DNA from 3 places in the Pseudoalteromonas sp. C8 genome. Region 2 is predicted to be linked to each of the others. Evidence: predicted binding sites of a transcription regulator. Region 2 holds the regulator's gene; each other region holds the start of a gene.
What was found. Region 2 encodes sigma-54, which starts transcription at its own class of promoters, with help from an activator protein. Its sites were predicted from a motif close to GTTGGCACGNNNNTNGNNT; they were not measured.
Positions count from the first base shown of each region.

Region 1: a site for sigma-54 is predicted at 3,496-3,514, ahead of GQR39_RS16590 (TorF family putative porin). Genes of this name have one in related genera too.
Region 3: a site for sigma-54 is predicted at 1,898-1,916, ahead of glnA (glutamate--ammonia ligase). Genes of this name have one in related genera too.

Region 1 is NZ_WTKT01000019.1:74,384-80,039, forward strand. It holds gene GQR39_RS16575 (ABC transporter ATP-binding protein) at 1-582, opposite strand, end outside; gene GQR39_RS16580 (efflux RND transporter periplasmic adaptor subunit) at 582-1,748, opposite strand; gene GQR39_RS16585 (YIP1 family protein) at 1,805-2,518, opposite strand; gene GQR39_RS16590 (TorF family putative porin) at 2,711-3,397, opposite strand; gene GQR39_RS16595 (hypothetical protein) at 3,675-4,838, opposite strand; gene GQR39_RS16600 (helix-turn-helix transcriptional regulator) at 4,994-5,194, opposite strand; gene GQR39_RS16605 (hypothetical protein) at 5,203-5,622, opposite strand.
Region 2 is NZ_WTKT01000001.1:324,343-329,998, forward strand. It holds gene kdsC (3-deoxy-manno-octulosonate-8-phosphatase KdsC) at 1-343, shown strand, start outside; gene lptC (LPS export ABC transporter periplasmic protein LptC) at 340-894, shown strand; gene lptA (lipopolysaccharide transport periplasmic protein LptA) at 884-1,429, shown strand; gene lptB (LPS export ABC transporter ATP-binding protein) at 1,426-2,151, shown strand; gene GQR39_RS01500 (RNA polymerase factor sigma-54) at 2,221-3,720, shown strand; gene hpf (ribosome hibernation promoting factor) at 3,747-4,034, shown strand; gene ptsN (PTS IIA-like nitrogen regulatory protein PtsN) at 4,039-4,491, shown strand; gene rapZ (RNase adapter RapZ) at 4,510-5,355, shown strand; gene GQR39_RS01520 (HPr family phosphocarrier protein) at 5,398-5,656, shown strand, end outside.
Region 3 is NZ_WTKT01000011.1:37,140-42,795, reverse strand. It holds gene typA (translational GTPase TypA) at 1-1,464, opposite strand, end outside; gene glnA (glutamate--ammonia ligase) at 1,972-3,378, shown strand; gene GQR39_RS12050 (DUF4124 domain-containing protein) at 3,491-4,012, shown strand; gene glnL (nitrogen regulation protein NR(II)) at 4,095-5,165, shown strand; gene ntrC (nitrogen regulation protein NR(I)) at 5,180-5,656, shown strand, end outside.

The sequences.
Region 1 (5,656 bases), on a different contig from region 2:
ACCTTCGTTATGCAGCTCATCAAACAAATCCATAATTTCGCGGGTCGTTTTACTATCAAGATTACCTGTGGGTTCATCTCCTAATAATATATGTGGTTTTGTGACTAAAGCGCGGGCAATAGCAACACGTTGACGTTGCCCGCCCGATAGCTGGCTAGATAAATGATTAACTTTATCACCGAGACCTACCCGCTTTAGTGCTTCTAGAGCTTGTTGCTTGCGTTGTTTACTAGGAATAAAGCGATATACTAAAGGCTGCATTACATTTTCTAGTGCGGTTGCACGTGGTATTAAATTAAAGCTTTGAAATATAAACCCGACACTTTCATTACGCTGATGAGCAAGCTCTGTCTCGGTCATACTTTTTACTAGTTTATCTTTTAAGTAGTATTCGCCACTGCTGGGTGTATCTAAACAGCCTAGTAAGTTCATTAAGGTCGACTTGCCTGAACCAGAAGGTCCTATAATCGCCACGTATTCGTTTTGCATTATATGTACGTTTACATCATCAAGTGCCTTAAATACCTCTGAGCCCATTTTGTATTGTTTATTAATATGCTCTAGCTTGATTACCGCAGACATTAGGCTTCTTCCTTGTCTGCATCTGATTTAAGTTTTACCACATCACCTTCAGTCAGAAGACTTACTGGGCGCGCAGGGCCAATAACTATTTTGTCGCCCTCATTTAAGCCGTCAGTAATTGCTTGCTCTATATCAGATGATATTCCAACAGTTACGGCAATTTTGCTAACTGTGTTGTCAATATTTAGTCGCCATACAAATGTTTTATCTTCCTCTTTTTGGATTGCTTCTATTGGAAGTTTTAAACCGTTTTCGGCAATGCTTGTTGCGATCTCTGCTCTACAACTCATTCCTGCATATAGCTGGCGCTCAGTAGTATCGAGTAATACTTTTACTTTAAATGATAAACCTTGAGAGCCGGCTTGGTTTTTAGCTGAAGTACCAATATTGATTACTGTGCCGCTAAATGGTTTATTAGGGTATGCGGCCGCATAAATATTCGCTTTTTGGTTAAGCTTAATACTCGCAATGTCGGTTTCATCAACACGCAGCTCGGCTAAAATAGCGCTAGGATCGGCTACTAACATCAAATCAGAACCAATAATATTAGTAGTACCGGCTATAACGGTTTCACCTTCTTTAATATTTACAGATGCAAGCAAGCCGCTCATTGGCGCTCTAAATACACTTTTACTTAAGCGATCTTGCGCAATTTGTAGTGACGCTTGTGCTTGGTTGTACGACTCTATTCGTGATTCAATATCGATTTTAGCTAGATCGCGTGCGCTTTCAATATTCTCGTAGCTCTCTTGATTACCTAAACCGACATCATATAAGTCTTTTTGTCTTTTAAGTTGGCGCTCTAGGTTAGCAAGGCGTGTTCTACTATGTTTAATTTCAATTTCTGTGGCGCGAAGGATTGCTTTACTACGGGTAACTTCAGATTCAAAAGCGGTTGTATCAAGGCGCATTAACATGTCACCTTGTTTAACTCCTTGGCCTTCTTGAACAAATATTTTATCTACTCGGCCTGTCACTTCAGAGCGTAATTGCACTTGTGTATTAAAAACTAAATTACCTGAAGCCATTATTGAGTCAGCAATGTCGCCAAGCTCTACTTGAGCAATATTTACTTCGGCTTGTTTTTCATCGCCAGAGATTTGCTTTGACACAATTAGGGCTATAAATGCGCCTACAGCGAGTGTGATGATTATTGCTTTTTTCATTTTTATCTATCCGTGAATTAAGTAATACGGAGGCAATACATACCCCCATCTAGTGGTTACATTGCTGCAATGACTGCCCAAATACCAAAAATAATGATTGAAGGAAGTGCAGAGAATAGGAGTGCTTTGTTAGTTGAAAAATTAGTCCAGCATTTTAAGCCGATCATTCCCAGCGCAATGCTCCAAAAGCTAAATAAATTTATTGATTCTAATAAGCTATAAAAAGGATGGCCAATTTCAAGTCCTATTATTAATTGGTTAATAGATGCGTAGCTAAATACGGCTTGTTGAGATATTTGATCTGTACTTGCACTTAGTACAAGAGCAATTGTGCCTAGGCTTGAAATAACAACTGGCATCATTGTCCAGGTAGAGAATCCATACCAAGCTCCGTAGCTATGTTCTGATTCAGGATCTTGTTTAGCCACAAGCATATAATAAAGTGCCATGAGTGCATTCATGATAGCCAGCGCAATTACGCCGCCAAACAGAGCAAACCAAATTTGGTTTTCTGCATTTAGCTCTATACTTTGACGAATTGCTTTTTGCTCGCCAATTGTTGCATCTATACTTGATGCTGCTACTTGCTCATTAATCAAAAACTGCATATCAACACTAGAGTAAAAAATATAAACACTAGCGATACTAGCAAGGGTAATACATATAAATGCTAACCATGACCAACCTTTGGCGTGTTCAACACCATTGAAAGCTTTACTAGGATTTATATAAATATCGAGTAGGGCGCTAAACGCGTTAGGTGATTTCATTATTATTCCTTTATACCTATTTTATGGCTAGGCAGTTATAAATGCCCAGTGACTAAGTAATAGAATAAAGGAAAAAGTATGTATTGTTTTTATTCAATTGTAACGGTTTGTTAACAGATGTGAGGGGGCTTGTTCAAAAACGAGAAAAGGGCCAAAAGGCCCTTCGTGTTGCAGCAAGTAACACATTCTTTCTTATAAATTAAAGTCTACAGAATAAGCAACGTAAGCTTTAATATCTGAATCATCCATATCTGTATCAGACAAACCAAAAGTAAAACCGTCTTTCGAAATTGATACACCGTAATCTAAGATATTATCATCGCCAATAAAGTCACCAGAGTAATGGCCTAAGTGAAGTGCCATTTCAGTGCCGTTACTGCCAACAGCAAAACCGTAATCAGCTGTTAGGTAAAGTGAATCACCAAAGTCTGTACCATCACCACTTGCAGCTGATGTTGCAAGTACTGAAGCACCAAATGTAAAGCCTTCAACACTGATGCTACCGTAAATTTCAGAGAAATCTGCGTCAGCCTCAGAAGCGGCATCTGGGTAAGCGTAATAAATATAGCCAACATCGTAGCTAACGCTTTCGTTAATGTCGCCACCAAAGCCTGCGTATAAATCAAGCTCATAGGTCATTTCATCTGCCCACGATGCATTTGAAGCCCAAGTACCTGCATAAAAGCCCGATTCATTGGCGTAATCAATACCGCCTGAAATAGCTGCATCGCCCCCAGTTTGCTCTTGACCACGCCATAAGTAGTTTGATGTTGCCGCTGCGTTTGCTGTTACTTCAGCATGTACGGCTGTTGACGTTAAAGATGTTGCGCCCATTAATGCTATAGCACTTATAGCGATGGTTTTTTTTAGTTTTAGCATGTCCATTTCCCGTTATATGATTTTTGCTCGCCAAGGTTTTTATTATGTATTCGGAACCTTTAGGCTGACGGCTTTTTATTGTTTAACTAACGGGATAATTGCACTGTATGTGCCAGCTTCATTATTTTTTATTAAAAATTATTTTTTATTTATTAAAAACATGAGCTTGAATTTTATGAATAGGATGGGGATATAACATGAAGGAAGATGTTGCGCACATTGCTGGTGCATAAATTAACCTAGCCGCACCATAAAAGTACGGCTAAATTAGAAGATTTTAACCGAATATAGTGCGCATAAGGCTAATTGTTTCGTTTACGCTGCGACCTTTTTGTACTTCACTCACAATTGAATCACGTTTACTGCGAATGTGTTCAGGAATATCGTCAGCAGCAAGAGCACGGTCTACTAATATTTCTGCAGACTCTTTACCTCTACGCTGAGTTTTACCTGTTGTAGTTGTAGTACGTTTAGGCTTGGTTAGCAGTTTAATGTAGTTAGAGTTATCTGGTGTTTTAGCATCAGCGTAGTGAAAGAAACATGGAATTAATGCTTTAATAGCAACCAATTGTTCTTCTAACTCGTTACTAGGTTTAGCCATTTTATACCATGACATAGCTTGAATACCTTTTACGATATCTTGCCAGTAACGCTCAAAATCACTATTTTTAAGTTTAGAAACACCAAGGGCACCACATAATGCATCTAATCGATTATTTGTAATCGGAGTAAATAAATCAGGGCGACGCATTGCAAGCAGTCGTGTTGCAGGCGCAAGTGTTGGTTTTTCGTTGTTGTCGGTGAATATTTTTGAATAAGCAGCAACAAATTGTTGATATTCGTATTGAGTAATATCACCTTCAAGTGGAATATTTACTAGTGCATCGTCAAAAGCACCTGGTAAATCACCAAGCATTTGATGGAAGCTCTTTGCACTCTTTGTAGATGCAAACCATTCAACGTCAAAGTTGTATGTGCTTGGATCAAGTGATGCCATGTGCTTACCGCTAAACGCAAGTAAATCTTCAGGAATCATATCTTTAAGAGACTGTTCACGAATGCTTTTGATGTAGTCTACCAAACGAAGCTGTTCATCAAGTGCAATAACGTCTTTGTGTTGTTCTACAAATACACTTACAACAGGCCACGGAGCAATACGTAAAGTTTTAACCTGTAAAAAGCTGATAGCTGAAATAAGCTGATCGTGTAGCTTCTTAAGTACTGGTAACTGCTGTGGCTCTAGCAAATCGTAGTTCATACGATCTCTGCTTGCACTTAGCAATTCGTAACACCAAGGTAAAAAATCATCAGGGTGGTTTTCTACTTTCACGGCCATAAGGTTAAGGCTTAACTCTGAAGATTGCTTCAGAATGTTCTGATAGATTTGATTTTCTTGTTCGCCTAGCGTCATTTTTGACGGTGAAATTAGCAGTTTTTTCATGCCTTGTAGAATCTCCGGTTTAGATATATATTTTTTTGCTGGTCTATTTTAGCGCAATTACGCTAATAACAACAGCGCTGTCCTCCATACGTTGTAATTGAAGTGACTAAATCGGTATTTTTGCTAATAAAATGAGACTAATGCTTTAACATGTATCAATCATTTTCATCCAGTACAAAGAGACTTTCAACTGAGGTATTAAAATGCTTTGCTATTTTTAGAGCAATTATTACCGAAGGGGTAAATCGTGCCGTTTCTACTGTACTAATAGTCTTACGTGAAACCGCAATTAGATCAGCCAAGTCTTGTTGCGAAAGGCCTGCTTCTTTGCGGTATTTTGCAATTTTATTTTGCACTTTTGCTCCTAATCTTTGCTTTGCCAAAGAATTGATACGCCGTATATTAAACTCATTACAGCAAGGTAAAATGTAGCCATCATGCTGTGAGATACTTCTAAAGCAAGAGTATCGGAGAGTAAGTACACGCCACCCATACTAAAAAGTAAGCCAAGCACAACATGTTTATAGGCAATAGTGTCGATGGTATTTAAATATTCATCTTTATATGTAAGGTGGTATTTCATTCTCCATGTAAACCCGCCTCTGATCACAAACATAAAGAATGAACCTAAAAAAGCAGCAGTTCCTAAAAACAATAGTGGGGCTGATGTTTGATTAAGCATTGAGTAAACACTAATGATTAATAAAGTAATACCCATGAATAATGAAAACCATGCATTTTGACCCATAAATTTTTCTTCACTTTTAATATCGTAATTAGACATAGCTCATTTCCTTTTAAAATTTTTACAATATGTA
Region 2 (5,656 bases):
TACTGGTCGTCATTCACAAATAGTGCAACAACGTATGAGCAGCTTAACCGTACAGCATATTTATCAAGGCCAAGAAAATAAGCTCATTGCCTATCAAGAATTAAAAGACAAACTCAACCTTAGCGATGAACAAATTGCTTATATCGGTGATGATGGTCCTGACATGCCCGTTATGGAATTAGTCGGCTTTGCTGTTGCAGTAAATGATGCCCATCCACTTATTAAACGTTTATCACACTATGTAACGCAAATGCCTGGCGGCTTTGGTGCAGTAAGAGAGCTCACCGACTTACTTATGCTTGAAAATGGTAAGGCATTGACTACACAAGGCACTAGTTCATGAATGCAGCGCGCATAATATTAAGCGTTTTATTCATTAGCTGTATGGTTTGGCTTTGGTACCCTTATTTTACACAAACAAATATTGTGCCTCAGACTGAGCCTGAAGTTATTGCCAAGCCTGATTACATAGCCATTGAACTCAAACAAACAGCCTATGACGAACAAGGTAAAATTAGCCACAAAGTCACTGCGGCTAAAATGGAGCTATATCAACAATTAGGTTTTACGTTTTTTGAAAAACCTATTTTTACTTTATATAACGAAAAGCAAACGTGGCAAATAAATGCAGACGAAGCAACATTATACGAAGACAAACAATTAATTTTAGAAGGCAATGTGGTTGCCAAAAACTTAACCGATAACGCCATGATAGACAAAATCAATGCTGATAATATTCAGGTAGATATAAAACTATTAACAATGCGTTCGGAGCAACCCGTTATCATCACTGGACCCAATTTAAAAATCACTGGTAAAGGCCTAGAAGCCGACTTAAAAACCGAAGTGATAAAACTAATTAACCATACGCGAACCATATATTATGACCAATAAAATATTAAAATCACTTATTATTCCTACACTTATACTAGCGTTTAATAGTAGTGCTGCAGAGCAAAACACGCAACCGACTGCAAATCAAATTTCAATAAGCGCCGATAAGCAAGAAGGTCAATTAAAAGCTAATGTCGGGATTTTTGAGAAAAACGTTGAAATTATTCACGGTAACCGCCGTATCACAGCCGACCGCTTAGAAGTACATAAACGCGATGAACTTGGTGATAATAAACAATTATTAATTGCTACAGGTAGCCCTGCGCACTTTGAAGAAAAGCAATCAGATGGCACGACTATGAGCGCCAGTGCTGACGAAGTACGTTATGATGTATCTAAGCGTTTTTTAACGCTTGTTGGTAATGCACAAGTATCGCAAGCGGGACAAAAAATAAATGCTAAAAGCATTACCTACGATATAGAGCAGCAGCTAATCAGTGCCGAAAAAGATGAAAACTCAACTGACCGCGTTCACACAATTTTAGTGCCAATCGAGACTAAAAAAAGTAAAAAAAGCGACAAAGGTCAACCATGAGCACATTAAAAGCAGAGCTATTAGCAAAGAGCTATAAAGGCCGTGAAGTTGTAAAAAACGTCGGCCTTGAAGTCAAAGCTGGCAGTATTGTTGGCTTACTTGGCCCTAACGGCGCAGGTAAAACCACCACGTTTTATATGATAGTAGGACTTGTACCTAGCGACAAAGGTAAAATATCGATAGACGATAACGATATTACTCTTTTACCTATGCATAGTCGTGCTAGATTAGGCATTGGCTACTTACCGCAAGAGTCTTCAATATTCAGAAAGCTGACTGTTTATCAAAACTTAATGGCCATTTTAGAAACGCGCAAAGAGTTAAATAAACAAGCTAGAGAAGACACTCTCGATAAATTATTAGATGAATTTAGCATACAACACATTCGTGATAGCCAAGGTATGGCATTGTCAGGTGGCGAACGTCGTCGTGTTGAAATAGCACGTGCGCTGGCAGCAGATCCTAAATTTATATTACTGGATGAACCATTTGCAGGTGTTGACCCGATTTCGGTATTAGACATAAAGAAAATAATAGAACATCTTAAAAATCGTGGGATTGGTGTATTAATTACCGATCATAACGTAAGAGAAACCCTTGATGTTTGTGAAAAAGCCTACATTGTTTCTCATGGGGAGCTGATTGCATCAGGTACTCCAGAACACGTATTAAATGATAAAACAGTACGCGATGTTTACTTAGGCGAGCAATTTAGGCTGTAACATTTACGCCATGTCTTTAAGCATCTGCTAGTATTAATTATAACAACATAAAAGGATTGTTAGAGATACATGAGGCAATCACTACAGCTGCGCATGGGCCAGCAACTTACAATGACTCCACAGCTGCAACAAGCTATTCGTTTGTTGCAACTCAGTACATTGGATCTCCAGCAAGAAATACAAGAAGCTCTCGACAGCAACCCGCTATTAGAGGTTGAAGAAGCAGACTATTCAGAAGACGCTGCAGGTAAAAACGAGCAAAAAGCAGATACAGATGACATAACTGTTAGCGCATCTGCCGATGATGCTCCAAGCGAATACGAACAAGATAGTGGTGAAGCACTTGCAAAAGACACGCTAAGTGACGACATGGCTATGGATGTTAGTTGGGATGAGTACATGAGTGCCGCCCCAGCAGCATCATCGGGTCCGATGCCTGAAGACGAATCAATATACCAAGGCGCCTCTACTGAAACGCTCCATGAGTATTTAATGTGGCAGTTACAACTAACGCCATTTAGCCCTACAGACGAAGCTATTGCTATTGCGATTGTAGAAGCCGTCGATGATTCAGGTATTTTAACACTAAGCTGCGAAGAGATTTTAGAAAGCTTTAATCAAGAAAACGAAGATGATAACGAAGTCGAACTTGATGAAATTGAAGCTGTATTAAAACGCATCCAACTGTTTGATCCTGTTGGTATTGCTGCACGTAGTTTACAAGAGTGTTTGTGTATTCAGCTTAACCAGTTTGACAAAGAAACACCTTACATTAATGAAACAAAAATGATTTTAACCGAGCATATTGATTTATTAGCTGCTCGTGACTATCGTACATTAATGAAGAAAACTAAGCTCAAAGAAGAAGAGCTTAAAGAAGTAATGACATTAATACATACTCTTAGCCCTAAACCTGCAGATACTATTGTAAGAGAAGAATCTGAGTATGTTATTCCTGATGTGTCAGTTAAAAAAATTAAAGGCCGCTGGGTTGTTGAGTTAAACCCAGACAGCATGCCTAAAATTCGTGTTAATAGCCAATACGCGGCAATGTCTCGCACTGTAAAATCCAGTGGTGACAGCCAGTTTATTCGCTCGCATTTACAAGAAGCTAAATGGTTTATTAAAAGCTTAGAAAGTAGAAACGACACGCTATTAAAAGTAACAAATTGTATTGTTAAGCAACAACAAGGCTTTTTTGAACACGGTCCTGAAGCCATGAAACCAATGGTTTTAAATGATGTTGCTGAAATGGTAGAAATGCACGAATCAACAATTTCGCGCGTAACAACCCAAAAGTATATGCACACACCCCGTGGTATATTTGAGCTTAAATATTTTTTCTCAAGCCATGTAAGCACCGAAAACGGGGGTGAATGTTCATCTACAGCAATCCGTGCGCTTATCCGAAAATTAATCGCAGCAGAAAACTCAGCAAAACCATTGAGTGATAGCAAAATAGCGGATATATTGGCTGAGCAAGGAATTAAAGTAGCGAGACGTACAATCGCAAAATACCGCGAATCTCTGGCTATTCCACCGTCAAATCAACGTAAAAGTTTGATTTAAGACGCAAAAAAAAGAGGGTAATGCTTATGCAACTAAACTTAACTGGTCGTCACGTAGAATTAACCGATTCACTAAGAGACTATATTAATACCAAATTTGCGAAGCTAGAAAGACACTCTGATCATATTAATAATGTTCATGTCATTCTCGATGTAGAAAAATTAAATCAAAAAGCAGAAGCCACCATACACGTAAGCGGTGCTGAGTTATTTGCCTCTACAGAACATCAAGATATGTATGCCGCCATTGACTCGTTGATCGACAAGCTCGATCGACAAGTAATTAAACACAAAGAGAAGCTTGCTCGACACTAATATGATGAAATTAAGCTCACTTATATGCCAGGACTGCAGCAAAGCTGCGGTCCTTTTTAATAGCAAAAAAAGAATTTTAGAGTTCATTAGCGAACTTGCTCACGACAAACTTCCGTATTTACCGCAACAAGATATTCTTAATGCTTTAATGAGCAGAGAAAAATTGGGTAGTACAGGTATAGGGCGTGGCATTGCCATTCCTCATGGAAGAATGAGCGGTGCAGAAGAGCCTTTGGCTTTAGTACTCGTTAGCGAAACTCCAATAAATTTTGATGCAATCGATAATCGCCCTGTTGATATTTTCGTCGCACTCATCGTACCAGATGGCGATAACCAGCAGCACTTAAAGACTCTAGCAACCATTGCTGATAAACTAAACAACAAAGATTTTTGTAAACAGTTACGCAGTGCAAAATCAGATGCTGAGCTTTACCAAGTTATTGTCAATCAATCATAGTTTTATAAAGGGTGTTAAATGGAGTTAATTATCATAAGCGGCCGTTCTGGTTCTGGAAAGTCGGTTGCTTTACGCGTTGTAGAAGATTTAGGTTATTATTGCGTAGATAATATTCCAGTTAACTTGCTTCCTTCATTAGTTCGCAGTGTGTCTGATAGCTATGATAAAATTGCTGTTAGCATTGATGTGCGTAACATCCCTAAACAACAAGATGAATTTAACGATATTCTTGAATACTTGCCTGGCTTTGCAAAACCTACGTTATTTTATTTAGATAGCGACGATCAAACATTGATCAAACGTTTTTCTGAAACTCGTAGATTACACCCACTATCAATTGACTCGTTGCCTCTTGATTTAGCCATCAAAAAAGAAAAAGAATTACTTGATGTATTAATCACCCGCGCCGACTTTATGATAGATACAACTGATTTAAGCGTTCATCAACTTGCTGAATCTATTCGTGAAAAGATTTTAGGTAAAAAAGATAAGCAACTGATTGTCACGTTTGAATCGTTTGGTTTTAAATACGGTATACCAAAAGAAGCAGATTACGTATTTGATGCACGCTTTTTACCAAATCCACATTGGGAACCTGAATTAAAACCTTTAAATGGGTTAGATCAACCCGTTAAAGATTATTTGGCCAATCACAGCATAGTGCAAAAATTCACATGGCAAATTCAAACATTTGTACAAACGTGGTTACCGCACTTAGAGCGAAATAACCGCAGTTATTTAACCATTGCTATTGGGTGTACAGGCGGACAACATCGCTCTGTATATTTAGCGCAAACTATCGGTGAAAGTTTTGCAATGACACATCCCAATGTGAAAATTCGCCATCGCGAACAAGAAAAATAATATAGCTGAATAATCACCTGTTCAGCTTAGGTAGAGTAAGTTATGCATTGTGAAGACACTTTTTTAATAAAAAACAAATTAGGATTGCACGCCAGAGCAGCCACCGTACTTGCCCAATTAGCAGTGCAGTTTGATGCGACAATTACATTATTTCAAGATGACAAAGAAGCCGCAGGCGATAGCGTACTTGCACTAATGTTACTTGAAAGTAGCCAAGGCAAAGAAGTAAAAGTTGTATGTAAAGGCCCCGATTCTGAGCAAGCTTTACACGCTGTTGGAGAATTAATAGCACAACGTTTTA
Region 3 (5,656 bases), on a different contig from region 2:
TACGCCGTTCTTACGAACACCGATGTCGCCACCTTTGTGAGGACCGTAATGATCGAACGTATGGTACATAAGACCAGAACCCGAAGTAAGCGTCATGAAATCAGTTTGGAAACCAATTAAACCACGGCTAGGGATCATGAAATCTAAACGCATACGGCCTTTGCCATCTGGAGTCATGTTAGTAAGCTCACCTTTACGTAGGCCAACTTGTTCCATAACAGAACCCTGATGCTCGTCTTGACAGTCAATAGTAACTGTTTCAAACGGTTCTTCTAGAACGCCATCTACAGTACGTAAGATAACTTCTGGACGAGAAACTGAAAGCTCGTAACCTTCACGACGCATGTTCTCGATTAAGATACCTAGGTGTAATTCACCACGACCAGAAACACGGAAGCTATCTGGGCTACCAGTATCTTCAACGCGAAGTGCTACGTTGTGTACTAATTCTTTGTCTAAACGTTCACGGATATTACGTGACGTTACAAACTTACCTTCTTTACCACAGAAAGGTGAGTTATTTACAGAGAATGTCATTGTTACAGTTGGCTCATCAACACTTAGTGGTGGTAATGCTTCAACGTTTCCTGGGAAACAAACTGTATCAGAAATCTTAAGCTCACCAATACCTGTTACAGTTACGATGTTACCAGCGTAAGCTCTATCAGTTTCGATACGTTCAAGACCTAAGTAGCTTTGTACTGCGCCAATTTTACCATTACGTGTAGTGCCATCTGCACTGATAATAGTAACTTGTTGGTTAGGAGCAACAGAACCACGTTTAATACGACCAATACCAACTACACCAACATAAGAGTTGTAATCTAGTTGAGAAATTTGCATTTGGAAGTCACCTTCAGGATCTGCATCCGGTGGTGATACTTCGTCAACGATCATCTTGAACATAGGTTCCATGTTGTCTGATGGCTCGTCTAAATCTAGTGTTGCCCAGCCGTTGATAGCTGAAGCGTAGATTACTTTAAAGTCTAACTGTTCGTCAGTTGCGCCAAGGTTGTCGAATAAATCAAAGATTTGATCCATAACCCAATCAGGACGTGAACCTGGCTTATCAATTTTATTGATAACTACGATTGGCTTTAAGCCTTGCGCGAATGCCTTTTGCGTAACGAAACGCGTTTGTGGCATTGGACCTTCTTGAGCATCAACAAGTAATAATACTGAGTCAGCCATCGAAAGTACGCGTTCAACTTCACCACCGAAATCGGCGTGTCCCGGAGTATCTACGATATTGATATGGTAGTCGTTCCAAGAGATGGCTGTGTTTTTAGCCAAAATGGTAATACCACGTTCTTTCTCAATGTCGTTTGAGTCCATCACGCGCTCTTCGTTACCGCCGCGTGTTTCTAATGTACCTGATTGCTCAAGTAGTTTGTCAACCAGAGTTGTTTTACCGTGGTCAACGTGCGCGATAATCGCTATATTTCTTAACTTTTCGATGCTCATATATTTACTCAGAGAAATTAAATTCTCAATGATCCTGCAAGATCTACGCACTCATCCACGCTTTCGCGAGATGTCCCAGCATAGGATTTAAAAGGGCGCATATTATCCCTCATTAATGACATGGATGAAAGTTTATCCAATACATATTTTAAAACTTTCTCAATACTTTTACTAAGTATCTGTTTTATATATGACAATTATATGAATTAAATTTCAATATTTTTTTGAAAAACAGTCTTTTTGGCTATTTTTCCGATCTTTTTGTTACTCTTTTACATTTAGGTTATGCTAATTTCAGCTGATTAAATTAACAACAAATTACGCTCTGTAAATTTTGCACTAAAATGGAATATTTACGCACCAATATGGTGCGTAAATATATTCCATTTTGATGCAATGATATTTTTTTAATTTATAAACAGCCAGTTACAATAATGGCACAAAATCAGCTTAGTAAATACCAAAGCAATTATGCAGCAATAACAAAACCCAATAGTTGGAGGACACATGTCACAATCGGTTTTAGATTTTATTAAAGAAAATGACGTCAAGTTCATTGATTTACGCTTTACTGACACTAAGGGTAAAGAGCAACATGTATCGATTCCTCATCACCAAGTTGATGAAGATTTTTTCGAAGACGGTAAAATGTTCGACGGTTCTTCAATTGCAGGCTGGAAAGGCATAAACGAATCAGACATGGTATTAATGCCAGTTCCTGAGTCAATCAAACTAGACCCTTTCACTGAAGAAGCGACATTAATTTTACGTTGTGACGTAGTAGAGCCTTCTACACTACAAGGCTATGAGCGCGACCCGCGTTCTGTTGCTAAGCGTGCTGAAGATTACATGCGTTCTACAGGCATTGCAGACACTGTTTTATTTGGCCCTGAGCCAGAATTTTTCGTATTTGACGATGTTAAATACAAATCAGATATGTCTGGTTCTATGTACAAAATTGATTCTAAGCAAGCTGCTTGGAACTCAGATAAAGAATATGCAGATGGCAACACTGGTCACCGTCCAGGTGTTAAAGGCGGTTACTTCCCAGTTGCTCCAGTTGATGACTTCCAAGATTGGCGTTCAGCTACGTGTCTAGTTCTAGAAGAAATGGGCCAAGTAGTAGAAGCACATCACCACGAAGTAGCAACAGCAGGTCAAAACGAAATCGCTACTCGCTTTAATACAATGGTATTAAAAGCGGATGAAATTCAAGAAATGAAATATGTTATCCATAACATGGCTCACTTATACGGTAAAACAGCAACGTTTATGCCTAAGCCAGTTGTTGGTGATAACGGTTCTGGTATGCATTGTCACCAGTCTTTAGCTAAAGACGGTGTTAACCTTTTTGCTGGCGATAAGTACGGCGGTCTTTCTGAAGATGCACTTTACTACATTGGCGGCATCATCAAGCATGCTAAAGCAATTAACGCTTTCGCAAATGCGTCTACTAACTCGTACAAACGTTTAGTACCAGGTTTTGAAGCACCAGTTATGCTTGCATACTCTGCACGTAACCGTTCTGCATCAATCCGTATCCCAGTGGTTCCATCTGAAAAAGGTCGTCGTATTGAAGTACGCTTCCCAGATCCAACTGCTAACCCATACCTTGCTTTCTCAGCAATGCTTATGGCTGGCCTTGATGGTATCAAAAACAAGATCCACCCTGGCGATGCTATGGATAAAGATTTATACGACTTACCAGCTGAAGAAGCAGCAGAAATTCCAACTGTTGCAGCATCACTTGACGAAGCACTATCTGCACTTAGCGCAGACCGTGAATTCTTAACTCAAGGTGGCGTATTCACTGATGACTTAATCGATGCTTACATCGAACTTAAGTCTAAAGAAGTTGAAAAGCTTAACATGACAACTCACCCAGTTGAGTTTGAAATGTACTACAGCTGTTAATTAAGCTGTAAAAATATGTGTGTTCTCAAGCCCGCTTTGCGGGCTTTTTTAATGGTAAAATTAGTCAATCTCCACTAAAGTTAAGTTACCGATAAAAATGCAGGGCTGCAGAGTGAATAACAAGATTTTATTACTATTAATTACTTTAGGATTAAGTAATTATGGTTATGCCGGTGAAACAAAAATATACGCTTGGAAAGATAAAAATGGCGTATTAGTGTTCTCAGACACCCCTCATAAAGGGGCTCAAGAAGTAAAGCTCACCAGCCAAGATCTTAATATGCCTGCAACAAATACTGACATTTTCGACGAGCAACCTCAGCCTCAACAAGCGGCCTTTAGTATTGCTATTTCCTCACCTGATCATAACCAGACTATTCGTGAAAATACCGGCACTGTTTATGTAACTAGCCGAATAAAACCACGCTTTGAAACTGGTTTTACTATACAACTTTTTATTGATGGTAAAGCACACGGCCCAGCCAGTGACAGCTCAACCTTTGCAATTAGAGATGTAGAACGTGGTCAGCACACACTACAATTAAAGCTTTTTAATAGTAAAAACCAAGTTATTGCTACAAGCGAACCCTGCATATTTTTTATGCACCGAAAAGGGCTAAACCTAGGTAACTAAATTGGGGTATTACTAAACGTGCAGCAGTGTATTTAACCATATAACTTGCTTGCAAACATCCACGCACTAAAATGGTGCAGCTATGATTAATAATAAAAACTTTAGCCCTGAGCTACTCGATGCCATTTGGCAAAATCAAACAACCGCTATCATGTTACTTGATAAAAACTTTACCGTTGTATATGCCAATACTAGTACCAGCGAGCTGCTTGGCCTTGGTAATAAGCGCTTGTTAGAACAACCGTTTGATAGCCTTTTTAACTACCATTCAATCGATTTACAGCGTATAGAACAATACTCATTAGTTGAAGGCGTAGATTGCCAGCAGCACAGAGCTGACGTGGTTTTTAGCGATTCTCGCCATGCAAAAGTAGCCGTAAGTACACGACAAATTAAGTTTAATGGCTCGCTTTATATTTTATTTGAGTGGCGCCAAACCGATGACGAAATTAAGCACGACCAAGCGTCTAATCAAATGCATCAATATCAAGCTGCCCGAAACCTAATTAGAGGCTTAGCTCACGAAATTAAAAATCCTTTAGGTGGAATTCGCGGAGCGGCGCAGTTATTGCAGTATGAGGTTGATCAACAAGAAAGAGATCAATGTGCTGAGCTCATCATTGAGCAAGCCGACCGATTACGCGAACTAGTAGATAGGCTTTTGGGACCCAATCAACTTCCGCAAAAATCGTATGGCAATATACATCAATCACTTGAATCAGTTGCAAGGCTAAGTACGTTAGATAATTGTTCTAACATTAGCTTAGTTAAAGATTACGACCCAAGTATTCCTGATGTATACATTGATCAAGGCAAAATTCAGCAAGTGGTATTAAACATTGTTCGAAATGCCCAACAGGCGCTTGTAGATGGCGGTGAAATAACAATAAAAACCCGCATTAATCATCAGCATCGTCGCCCAGGTAAAGCACCTAAAAAAGCCTTGTTGATCCAAATATCTGATAACGGACCAGGTATTGATCCCAGTGTACGCGAAACACTGTTCTACCCTATGATCACCAATAAAGAAGGTGGCTCTGGGTTAGGACTCTCAATAGCGCAAACACTGATAGATCAACATGATGGCTATATAGAATGTGATAGCTGGCCTGGACATACTGAATTTAATATCTATCTGCCCTTTGCAGATTAATGTTTGGAGTTTGCATGAAAACAGTTTGGCTTGTAGATGATGATGCTTCTATTCGATTTGTACTTGAAAAAGCACTAACCCGTGCAGGGTTTAACACAGAGAGCTTTGCTAATGCGCAAGATGTACTAAGCGCCCTAAAGTTTAGCCAACCTACTGTTTTAGTTTCTGACGTACGAATGCCTGGTATGGATGGTATGGCGTTGCTTGAACTTATTGCAGAGCAAAACCCTGGGCTGCCGGTAATTATAATGACTGCGCACTCAGATTTAGACTCAGCTGTAAATGCATTCCAAAAAGGTGCTTTTGAATACCTCGCTAAGCCGTTTGATTTAAACGAAGCAGTGGCGCTAGTCGAAAGCGCATGCAGAGCAAACTCCACTAAAAAAACTAAGCGCAAGCAAGCTCCACCAAAAAGTGCCCACATAATTGGTGAAGCGCCCGCAATGCAAGAAGTGTTTAGAGCGATAGGTAAACTATCGGCTTCTAGCATG